Regions from separate parts of the Ectobacillus soli genome, predicted to be linked through region 2. Evidence: riboswitches for the same ligand, from Rfam matches in the RefSeq annotation. Region 2 holds a riboswitch; the other holds the start of a gene.
What was found. A riboswitch is a leader RNA that binds a small molecule or an ion and turns the genes downstream of it on or off. The one in region 2 is predicted to bind preQ1.

Region 1: it holds a riboswitch for preQ1, as region 2 does, so the genes downstream of both, ACAN53_RS15450 (QueT transporter family protein) here and queC (7-cyano-7-deazaguanine synthase QueC) in region 2, are expected to answer to the same signal.

Annotation. Positions count from the first base shown of each region.
Region 1 is NZ_JBGJZM010000003.1:189,478-195,190, forward strand. It holds gene hydA (dihydropyrimidinase) at 1-394, shown strand, start outside; gene ACAN53_RS15440 (NCS1 family nucleobase:cation symporter-1) at 446-1,918, shown strand; gene ACAN53_RS15445 (Zn-dependent hydrolase) at 2,013-3,233, shown strand; gene ACAN53_RS15450 (QueT transporter family protein) at 3,356-3,841, opposite strand; PreQ1 riboswitch class I at 3,850-3,894, opposite strand; gene ACAN53_RS15455 (DUF2871 family protein) at 4,031-4,438, opposite strand; gene argC (N-acetyl-gamma-glutamyl-phosphate reductase) at 4,748-5,692, shown strand.
Region 2 is NZ_JBGJZM010000001.1:1,641,058-1,646,770, reverse strand. It holds gene ACAN53_RS08575 (efflux RND transporter permease subunit) at 1-625, opposite strand, end outside; gene ACAN53_RS08570 (DUF6254 family protein) at 813-941, shown strand; gene ACAN53_RS08565 (ATP-binding protein) at 975-2,210, opposite strand; PreQ1 riboswitch class I at 2,448-2,491, shown strand; gene queC (7-cyano-7-deazaguanine synthase QueC) at 2,583-3,245, shown strand; gene queD (6-carboxytetrahydropterin synthase QueD) at 3,245-3,733, shown strand; gene queE (7-carboxy-7-deazaguanine synthase QueE) at 3,726-4,439, shown strand; gene ACAN53_RS08545 (hypothetical protein) at 4,456-4,629, shown strand; partial or broken gene queF (preQ(1) synthase) at 4,877-5,206, shown strand; gene ACAN53_RS08535 (YkvS family protein) at 5,289-5,471, opposite strand.

The sequences.
Region 1 (5,713 bases), on a different contig from region 2:
ATACTCAATTGCTTTCCAATATGGTGTTCAAGAAAAACGAATTTCTTTACAGAAGTTTGTAGAAATTACGAGTGCAGGACCTGCAAAAATATTTGGATTATATCCGAAAAAGGGAACAATAGCTATCGGAGCTGATGCGGATCTCGTCATTGTTGATCCAACACGAAGCAGAACGCTTAGTCAAAAAACACAGTATACAAACTGTGACTATAACTCCTATGAAGGAACGAAAATACAAGGTGTTCTTACGCATGTTCTATCTCGCGGAAAAATTGTTGCACATGAAGGAACCTTTACAGGTCAGGTAGGTCATGGAAAATACCAATATCGTAGAAAATTTAATGCTCCTTTAGAAGGAAAACCATTACAATTTGCAACTAGCACAAAGGAATAATAGAAGGTATCGCGAGAACATCATCCATATTGTAAACAGGGAGGAATTACTTTGAGTCTACTAGCCCATGATACGACTAAAATCGTTGAGAAAGACCCATCGCTTTATAATGAAGATTTAGCACCTGTTGCAAAAGAAAAAAGAAATTGGAATTGGGTTAACTATACGACTGTTTGGATGGGAATGGTTCATAATATCGTAGCCTACGAGACAGCAGGTAGTTTGATAGGACTAGGAATGAGTGTTTGGCAGGCACTTGCAACAGTAATAACAGCAAACATCGTTCTTATTGTAGCGATGTGGTTAAATGGGGTTGCTGGAGCGAAATATGGAACACCATTCCCTGTATTAGTCAGAGCATCATTTGGTTATAAGGGAGCACATATTCCTGTACTTATTCGTGCATTCGTTGCGATTTTCTGGTTCTCTGTTCAGGCGTATGCGGGAAGCAAAGCAGTTGGTGCTATTTTGGGTGTTTTGATACCAGGATGGAATTCACTTGAACAATACAATATTTTAGGATTAGGACTTAATGCGGCAATTGCAGTTGCACTTTTCTGGATTTTACATGCATACATTATTTCTCATGGTATGGAACGTGTTAAATTCTTCGAGCTTTGGGCAGGTCCATTAATTATTGTATTAGGTTTAGGACTTGTTATTTGGGCTATTACAGTATCTAAAGGGCTTGGACCATTATTTATGGAACCGTCCACTTTAACAGGTTCAAAGTTCTGGGAGATTTTCGCAATTTCTGTGACCGGACTTGTAGGAACTTGGGCTACATTAATTTTAAATATTCCTGACTTTACACGTTTTTCTCGTAGTCAGAAAGATCAAATGATTGGCCAGGCTATTGGATTACCCATTACGGCTATCATTTTTGCCATTATTAGTATTATCACGACTTCAGGAACAATCGTTGCATTTGGTAAACCAATTTGGGATCCAGTTGTTCTCTTACAACAATTCGGAAATCCATTGGTTCTAATTTTAGGTGCATTTGCACTTCTTATTGCTACTTTATCCGTTAACGTAGCTGCCAATGTTGTTTCGCCTGCATATGATCTTGTAAACTTGTTCCCTAAAAAGTTAACCTTCGTGAAGGCAGGGCTCATCTCGGTTGTAGCTGCAATCTTTTTCATGCCTTGGCTTTGGTTTGATAATGCAGATACAATCTTTAATGTTCTAGGAGCTATAGGCGGAGCACTAGGTCCGGTAGCAGGAATTATGATTGCGGATTTCTTCTTGGTACGCCGCAGTCAATATGATGTAAGGAGCTTATATAGTAAAACAGGTGAGTATACGTATAACAACGGTTGGAATCCACGAGCATTTGTTGCATTAGCTGTTGGCTTGCTTGTTTCCTTTATTGGATTAATCATTCCAGCGCTGCATGTCCTTTACACATACTCATGGTTTTTAGGAATTGGCTTTGGGTTTGCAACGTATACATTCCTAATGCGTACAGCTACTAGCGATATATCAATAGAAGAAAAATTAAATAATGTTCCGACACCTTAAGTAATACGTATGTGAGACAAAGGCATCTTGAAACTTAAGATGCCTTTCTTAGTATAGAAGAGATATGAAATTTATGACATGAAGGGGTGTTTGCATGCAACAGCAAAAGATTTTGATAAACGGGGAACGATTAAAGGATGAACTAGAGCGGTTTGCCGATTATGGTCGTACAAAAAATAATGGTGTGACGAGACTTGCTTTATCAGATGAAGATCGTCTTGTACGAGACTATTTTTGTTCTTGTTGTGAGGAACTAGGCATGGCCATTAAAGTGGATGATATGGGTTGTATCTATGCAACTCTTCCAGGAATAGAAGATGCGCCTCCTATTATGATGGGCTCGCATTTGGATTCAGTAAAAAAAGGCGGCCGATTTGATGGGGTTTTAGGTGTGGTAGCTGGTTTAGAAGTAGTGAGAACGATAGTGGAGCATAATATTAAGCCTAAGATTCCAATTACCATTATTGATTTTACGAACGAAGAAGGAGCTAGATTTGAACCTTCCATGATGGCTTCAGGAGTTATTTCAGGGAAATTTGAAAAAGATGTGATGATGAAAAAGACAGATCCTGAAGGTGTTACCTTTGAACAAGCTCTGCAAGCAAGTGGTTACGCAGGAGAGAGTGATAATCGTTTAAAGGATGCTACTGCCTATCTCGAGATGCATATTGAGCAAGGTCCAGTTCTAGAAGCGGAGTCTCTTTCTATTGGTGTAGTTGATTGTGTAGTTGGTATGGTCTGCTATGAAATTGAAATTACCGGAGAATCCGATCATGCTGGAACGACTCCAATGAGTATGAGAAAGGATGCACTCTTTACGGCAAATGATATTATAACGGAAATTCGTAGCAAGCTGAGTACACTTGATAAAGAATTGGTGTATACGATTGGCAGAATGAACGTTCTTCCTAATATCCATACCGTTATACCGAATAAGGTTATTTTCACGCTGGAAGCAAGACATAAAAATCCTGTGGTCATAAGCAAAGTGGAAGAAATGATAATAGGGCTGCAGAGCACGGAAGATTGTGACGTGAAAAAGACAAAGCTATGGGATAGAGAAACAGTTTGGTTTGACAAAGACATTTGCAATAGCTTAGAACAAGCAACTCAATCACTCGGTTATTCTTATAAACGGATGGCAAGCGGCGCAGGACATGATGCCCAGTTTATTGCAAGCTTCATTCCTTCAGCGATGCTATTTGTTCCAAGTATTAAAGGAAAAAGTCACTGTGAGGATGAGCTAACACTTTGGGAAGAGTGTGAAAAAGGAGTAAATGTATTGTTGGAAACCGTTCTAGCGTTGGAAGCATAATGGTTAGCTTATATTTGAATACTATCTCTGAGGGAAGGTCCTTGCACCTTCTCTTTTGTGTTGAAAATGGGGAACGTTAACGTAGCAAACCCAAGATCCGTTATTGAACCTTGGGTTTGTTCTTACACACGTTTTTCAAAATCGACTCGTTTATTTAACGTATACATAATCGGTACGCCGACAATCATCACAATAAATTCCCCAATTGCGGTTGTTAGCCATGTTAACAAAAATGGTAATTGTAAGGCTAAGTGAAGCTCGGCTGCGATGAGAAACATACTAAAGGTAAATACGATTGTATTAAAAATCATGCGCTTATATATGCTTTTGATGATGCGTGCCGATAAGATTGTAGTGAGAAGGGCAAGAATGGACTGTCCAACTCCAAAGATCAAGTCATATAGGGCCATGGGAGAAAAGAATAGATTGGTTAAAAAAACACCAAGGATAATTCCATACACATACTTTTTGTTAAATACAACGAGATGATTGAACATCTCAGAAATTCGAAATTGTATATTGGTAAATCCAAAAGGTTGAATGACTGCGGAAACCACGATATACAAAGCTGCAACAATTCCATTTCCAACAAGGGTTTTTAATTTCATTTTGCATTCTCTCCTTAGTTTTTTAGCGTGGGAGGGTTTCGAACCACGTTCAAGTAAACACTCGATTTTTAATATTAAAGGATGATGATTCAATTCGTCAATAAAAAAGTAAGCGAAAACAAGGACGACTCAATGAATGTACGTGGAGTCGTCCTTGTTTTCATTATAAATTTCTATGGAAGCTTTATATTATTTTTCTGCTTTCACACGATCCTTCAAGCATAGGAAAAAGAGGATAAAGCCTATGGAAAGAATAATATGTCCAATCCCAGCAATTCCAGCAATGGCAGCTCCTGTTGTTACACCCATAACTGTTAATGTACCATGCACACCCATAACCACAACGGTAATAATTAAACCAATATTATAAATATAATAGAACCAATTGAATAAATCGCTAGAAGATAATGAAAAACTCTTTTCAAATAATAAAACAAGTAAGAACATTAACATACCTAACACGAATAAATGTGTGTGTAGAATCGATAGCATTGTTTTTCCAGTAAAATTGAAGGAAACCGTAATTTGTCGATAGTAAAGGCCAGCAAGTAGCCCTAAAATGGCGTAAATAAAAGCGGTATTTAGAATTTTTTTCATTATGATTTTCCTTTCCCAGTTGGAATTTGTAAGAAACGATTACTCGCAAACTAGCAGATTTGGCATCATAAAATTTTTGTATTTCTAGCATACAGCTTCACTATACCTTACGCATATTTTATTAGTCAAGTTTTGAATAGTTACGATATTTATAATAATAGATACTATACAAATAAAATAAGGGAAGAAAATACCCTAGTATAGGCTGTTTTTTCGTCCATATGAAGAAGGGAATAAAGAATTACTATTGTATTATTATTCAGATTTCTGTATTATATTTCATATGAGATAGTTTTTAGGGGGATTGTCATGAAATATAAAGTATTTGTGGACGGACAAGAAGGAACAACCGGCCTAAAGATCCGTGAATATTTAGAAAAACGCGATGACCTTTCAATTCTTGAAATTGATGCGAGTAAGCGTAAAGATAAAGAAGCAAGAAAACTATTATTAAATGAAGCGGATATTGCGTTTCTCTGCCTACCAGATGAAGTGGCAAGAGAATCTGCTACGCTCGTTACAAATTCGCATACGAAAATTATTGATGCAAGTACTGCGTTTCGGACTAATGATAATTGGGTGTACGGCTTACCCGAATTACATAATAGAAGAGAGCAGATTGCCACATCGAAACGGGTATCGAATCCAGGCTGCCATGCAACAGCGTTCATTCTCTCGATGTCTCCTCTGGTGGAACAAGGGATTGTACCTCAAGATTATCCAATCTTTGCTCAGTCGATAACTGGATATAGCGGCGGTGGTAAAAAGCTGATTCAAACATATGAATCAGAGCAAAAGGAAGCATACAATAGTCCAAAGCATTATGCCCTTGCTTTGCATCATAAACATCTACCAGAAATGAAGAAAATAGTCGGCCTTTCCTATGATCCTATTTTTACACCAATCGTTGCGAATTATTATAAAGGGTTAGCCGTATCCATTGCACTGCATCCACGTATGCTTTCTAAAAAAATGGGGGCAAAGGAAATTCATGAATTTCTATCTTCTTACTATGAAGGTGAAAAATTTGTATCTGTCATGCCGTATGATAGTGCTGCAAACCTTGATAATGGCTTTTTCTCTATTACAGGATGTAATGATACAAACCGTAGTGAGATATTTGTATTTGGTGAAGAGGATCGTGTATTACTTCTATGTCGCCTCGATAATTTAGGAAAGGGTGCTTCAGGAGCAGCAATACAGAATATGAATATTATGCTTGGATTGGAAGAAGGACTCGGATTGATCTACTAAGACCTTATAAAAGAAGATGTT
Region 2 (5,713 bases):
ATAAGTATTTTGCATTAATTTGATCCTTTATGCTACTAAGGGTTAAGCCATATTGTGTAGCCTTTTCTTTATCTACAGTAATTTGCACAAGACTTTCTTTCGTTCCGCCGATCGTTACACTGTTTATACCAGGGATTTTGTTTAATTCCGGGATGATTTCATCCTTTAATAAAGTTTGAACATCCGCATGGTCTTTCCCGAAAATGGAGATGTTGTAAATTGGAAATGTTCCAAAAGAAAAACGATTTACTTTGGTTTGAGCAGTATCAGGAAGTTTGGCATCCTTGATTAGTGTGTTAATCTGCTGCTCAACTTTAGTCATGTCAGTGTTAAATGGAAATTCGAGATTCACAATTCCCATCGTTTCAAAAGAAGAGCTACTTACTTTTTTAATTCCCTCAATTCCTTTGAATTTTTCCTCGAGTTTCGTTGTTACCTGTTCATTTACATCTGCTGGGGATGCACCAGGATATACTACTTCAACAGAGAGTTGCGGGAATTCAACATTTGGAAGAAGATCTACCTTTAGACTGCTAAAAGAATATAAGCCACCTACAATGAGAAGAAACGAGATGATGAAAACAGCCACCGCATTCTTTAAGCTAAACCTTGTTAGAAAGTTCATAGTGTCAGTCCTTTCTGCTTTAATATTCTTACATAAGCATTATTCTAGATGATAGTTATGAAAAATGCACATGATATGTATTAGTTTTTTATAAGTTTTGTATATGCTTTCTAATCCATTTGTAAAGAATATATTTTTCAGAATGTGCCATTCTAATGTAGAAACGATTTACAAGGAGATGATAGGCATGGCTGATCAAAAGCGAGAGGCACAGCGACAATGGAAATCACGGAAAGAAAATCAACAACCACATGGAAAAGTGAAATCATTTGCAGAACTTACAGATAACGAAAAATCGAATGAAAGAAAGCAGTAATAGAAAAAATGAAGAAATCGTAATGTACCACGTTTACGTTTTCTTCATTTTTACTACAATTGGAAAGCGTAATTTGAATTTTGTACCATTATCGAGGTTGCTTAATATGGCAATGGTACCTCCCATTGCCTTTATAACACTAAATACGACCATCATTCCTAGACCAGTCCCTTTTTCTTTCGTAGAGTAAAAGGGGGACCCAAGTCGCTTTAATTGATCTTCATTCATTCCAATTCCAGTATCTTCTATTAGAAGCTCGATTTCTTGTTCATACGATTTTGTTGAAATTGTTAAAGTTCCTCCCGTAGGCATCGCCTCAATTGAGTTTTTAAGAATATTAAGCAAACATTGATGCAGCTTTTGTTTTTCACCAAGAACGGAAGATGAATAATGAGGCGGACTATACTGAATGATGACGTTTGCAAAATTAGCCATCGGCGTAATGAGACTAAGAACATTAGCTATCTCGTGATGCAAATCTAACGTTTGCATTTTGTCAATGCTTGGCTTAGCGAATGTCAAGTAATCCGTAAGCACATGATTTGCTTGGTCAATCCCATTGATTGCTATATCTAAGTACACCTTTTGTTCTTCACGCGAGCAATTTCCCGATTGAAGAAGCTGTAAAAAACCGCGTGTGGAAGTGAGGGGATTGCGTATCTCATGTGAAATGGAAGCCGCCATTTCACCAATAAGCTGAAACTTTTCCGCGTTCATAAGTTCGTCCTGGAGTTTTACCTGAGAACGCAAAATTTCTATTAAATAGAGTATTAATATAGTTCCAAACGTGCTGCAAAGTTGGTATACAATAATATAGTCCATGTATTCTTTTGGACCTACTTCAGCAATGAAAAATGGAATCCAACCTCCTGAGAATACGGCTGAGATGAAAATGGACAGTACAATTTTCTTAGAAAAGGTAGATTGGATATAAATTCGACGTGTAAATATAAGTACTATAAATAGAATGGTTGAAGCAAGTAGGGTATTATACCCGCCGATACCACCCCAAAATAAACGATATATATTCATTGCAACCCATACGATTCCTCCTGCAACAGGACCACCAATATAGGTACTGCTAATGAGAACAATTTGTCTCATATCAAATCGATAGCCACTAAAGGGCTGGGCTGCAAATGTAATGCAAAGAAAGGCAGAGCATATACTTAGAATAATGAAAATGAAGGAACTAAGCTTGGGATGTTGTTTCCCTTTTTGTACCCAGAAAAGATGATATGTTAAGGTGGAAATTAAAATAATTAACATGTTCATCAGCTGGTAGACGATAAAAATCTTCAATACCTAAACCACCTCATTCTTTCAAAGAAAAAATCTTTATAGGTATATAATACTATTATTAGAAAAAAATATAAATACTATAATTTGTCCACGTAAAAGTTGTACTAGATGAAGGGTCTGTTGCGAAATTTTGTTCTTTCTATTACAATACATAGGTATCCTATCGTACAAAATAGTTGAATGGAAGAAAGTCCATGCCTAGGCATGGGAGAGGTTCGCGAACTCCCTCTATAAAAAACTAAGAAAAACAACATCCAGAGGATTTGTTTTGTTTTTTATGAAGTTCAAGAATACTCGTCTTCTAATTTTCTTAAGAGAGAAAAGGAGAATGAGTCGATGATGAAGCAAGAAAAGGCAGTTGTTGTATTTAGCGGCGGACAAGATAGTACAACGTGTTTGTTTTGGGCGCTGCAGCAGTTTAAGGAAGTAGAAGCAGTTACGTTTAATTATAATCAACGTCATCGTTTAGAAATTGAATGTGCAGCGAACATTGCAAAGGAACTGGGCATAAAGCATACGATTCTTGACATGGGTTTGTTAAACCAGCTTGCTCCTAATGCACTAACTCGAAATGATATTGAAATTACACAGGAAGACGGCGAACTTCCCTCTACGTTTGTAGATGGACGTAATTTATTGTTTCTATCCTTTGCGGCTGTGCTGGCAAAGCAAGTAGGAGCAAGACATATTATAACGGGTGTTTGTGAAACGGATTTTAGTGGGTATCCGGATTGCAGGGATGTTTTTGTGAAGTCTTTAAATGTAACGCTTAATTTAGCAATGGATTATGAGTTTGTTATCCATACGCCTCTTATGTGGTTAAATAAAGCTGAGACGTGGAAAATGGCTGATAGACTAGGTGCTTTTAATTTTGTCCGCGAAAAAACATTAACCTGTTATGAAGGAATTATGGGAGATGGTTGTGGAGAATGCCCTGCATGTAAGCTTCGAAAAGCTGGTCTTGATACGTTTATCGCAGAGCGCGAAGGAGCGAATGCGTAATGGAACAAGGCTTTTTTGGTTTTCGCATTGTAGATAATTTACAAAAAATAGATATTGATATAAAACGGACGCAGCTAAAGTACCATGCAAAACGTGTAATGGTCAGCAAGGAATTTACATTTGACGCTGCGCATCATTTACATGCATACGAAGGAAAATGCAAAAATTTGCATGGGCATACGTATAAAGTTGTGTTTGGCATTAGTGCATATCCAAATGAAATCGGAATTGCCGTTGATTTTGGTGATATAAAGAAAATTTGGAAAGAACAGATTGAAATTTATTTAGATCATCGATATTTGAATGAAACATTGCCACCGATGAATACAACAGCAGAGAACATGGTCGTTTGGATTTTTGAAAAAATGGAAGAATCCTTGGCGAGTTGTGCAAAGGAATTTCGAGAAGCACGGGTAGAATTTGTGAAATTGTATGAAACACCGACTAGCTATGCTGAAATGAGACGGGAGTGGATGCTCCTTGACTAACATTCCGGTTTTAGAAATATTTGGTCCAACCATTCAAGGAGAAGGAATGGTCGTCGGAAAAAAAACGATGTTTGTTCGAACAGCTGGATGTGATTATCATTGTGCATGGTGCGATTCTGCTTTTACATGGGACGGGTCAGCAAAGGAACATATTAGGCGAATGAACGTCGAAGAAATTTGGGAAGAATTACAGCGCTTAGGAGAGAATCGATTTTCACATGTTACGATATCGGGTGGAAATCCGGTGTTGATTCCAGCTATTGGCGATCTTGTGTCCTTGTTGAAGGAACATCATATTCGCACCGCAATTGAAACACAAGGTAGCAGATGGCAAGAGTGGCTTCTTGACATAGACGACGTAACTATCTCTCCCAAACCACCAAGCTCCCATATGGAAACGAATTTTGAAATTCTAGATACGATTGTGCAGCGGCTACGTAATCAGCATATGAGTCTTAAAGTGGTTGTGTTTGATGAAACTGATTTTGCGTATGCGAGAGAGGTACATCAACGATATTCAGACGTTCCGTTTTATGTGCAGGTAGGCAATGACGATGTCCATACGGATCAGAATGCTACGCTCGTAACGAATTTACTTCATAAATACGAATGGTTAATTAATCAAGTGATCGAATCGAATATGAATGATGTAACAGTTCTCCCGCAGCTACATACGCTCGTGTGGGGCAATAAGCGTGGAGTATAAGAGAGGAGCAGAGAACATGCCGGGACGTAAAAACGAAGAGTTAGAGGATGTAACGCTGTTAGGAAATCAACAAACAAATTATGCGTTTGATTATACACCCGAAGTTTTAGAAACGTTTGATAATCATCATCAAGGACGAGATTATTTTGTCAAATTCAATTGTCCGGAGTTTACTAGCTTGTGTCAATAAGGGCACACTTCTGTGGTGACACAGTCGCTTAAACCTCGTGAATTCAGGGAAGGAAGCGATTCTAATCCTGAGCCAAGCCCGCTTTCGGGAAGGTGCAGAGACTATCGAAATCACACAACTGTGAAGCGAGTAAGTAGCATTGTGGAAGAGAGTAGAGTACATCAGAAATGATGGAAGCGCGAGGGTTCTTTCGTATATATCGCAGTGTACTAAGAACATGATATAGTCCACCTGCAAATTGCAGATGCCAAAAACCGGACAACCTGATTTTGCTACGATTTACATTAGCTATATTCCTGAATTAAAAATGGTAGAAAGCAAGTCACTGAAGCTATACTTGTTTAGCTTCCGTAATCATGGTGATTTTCATGAAGATTGCATGAATATCATTATGAATGATTTAATTGAGCTCATGAACCCGCGTTATATCGAAGTATGGGGTAAATTTACGCCGCGCGGCGGCATTTCCATTGATCCGTACTGCAACTATGGACGGCCGGGTACAAAATATGAGGATATGGCTGATTACCGCCTTATGAATCATGATATGTATCCAGAAAAAATCGATAATCGATAAGCGTCCCGAAAAAAGTGGCACAGGTACTTGTGCCACTTTTTTGTATAGCTATACTTGCACAGCGAAAATGTTTTCGCTAGCCTTATAGATTTTCAACCACGCGATAATTCCGATGATTGACTACGGTTAGAGGCTCTAAATCGAGTTCTCGATAATTCTTCATAATCGTTATGTCTACAATAACGGAGTTTTGATTCACTTTCTGAACGCGGCCTTGCAATCCGTCTTTAAATTCAACAATGTCTCCTGCTTCCGCAATCTTCATAAGCATTCTCCTCATAAACAAGTATTAGCAGATATTTTTACCAAATATTACCATACTTTTTATCTACTTTCGTCTATTTTGAACTAAAAAGTCTATTTTGTAAATGATTCCCTTGCAATTTGTTTGGAAATTTTTTTGAAAAAGAAAAAAAGAAGGAGAAAATAAATCAAATTGGATTAAAAAGGAATAGGATACAAGTGGAATTTCAAAAAAAGGTGATAGATGCATCTACTTTCTTCTGA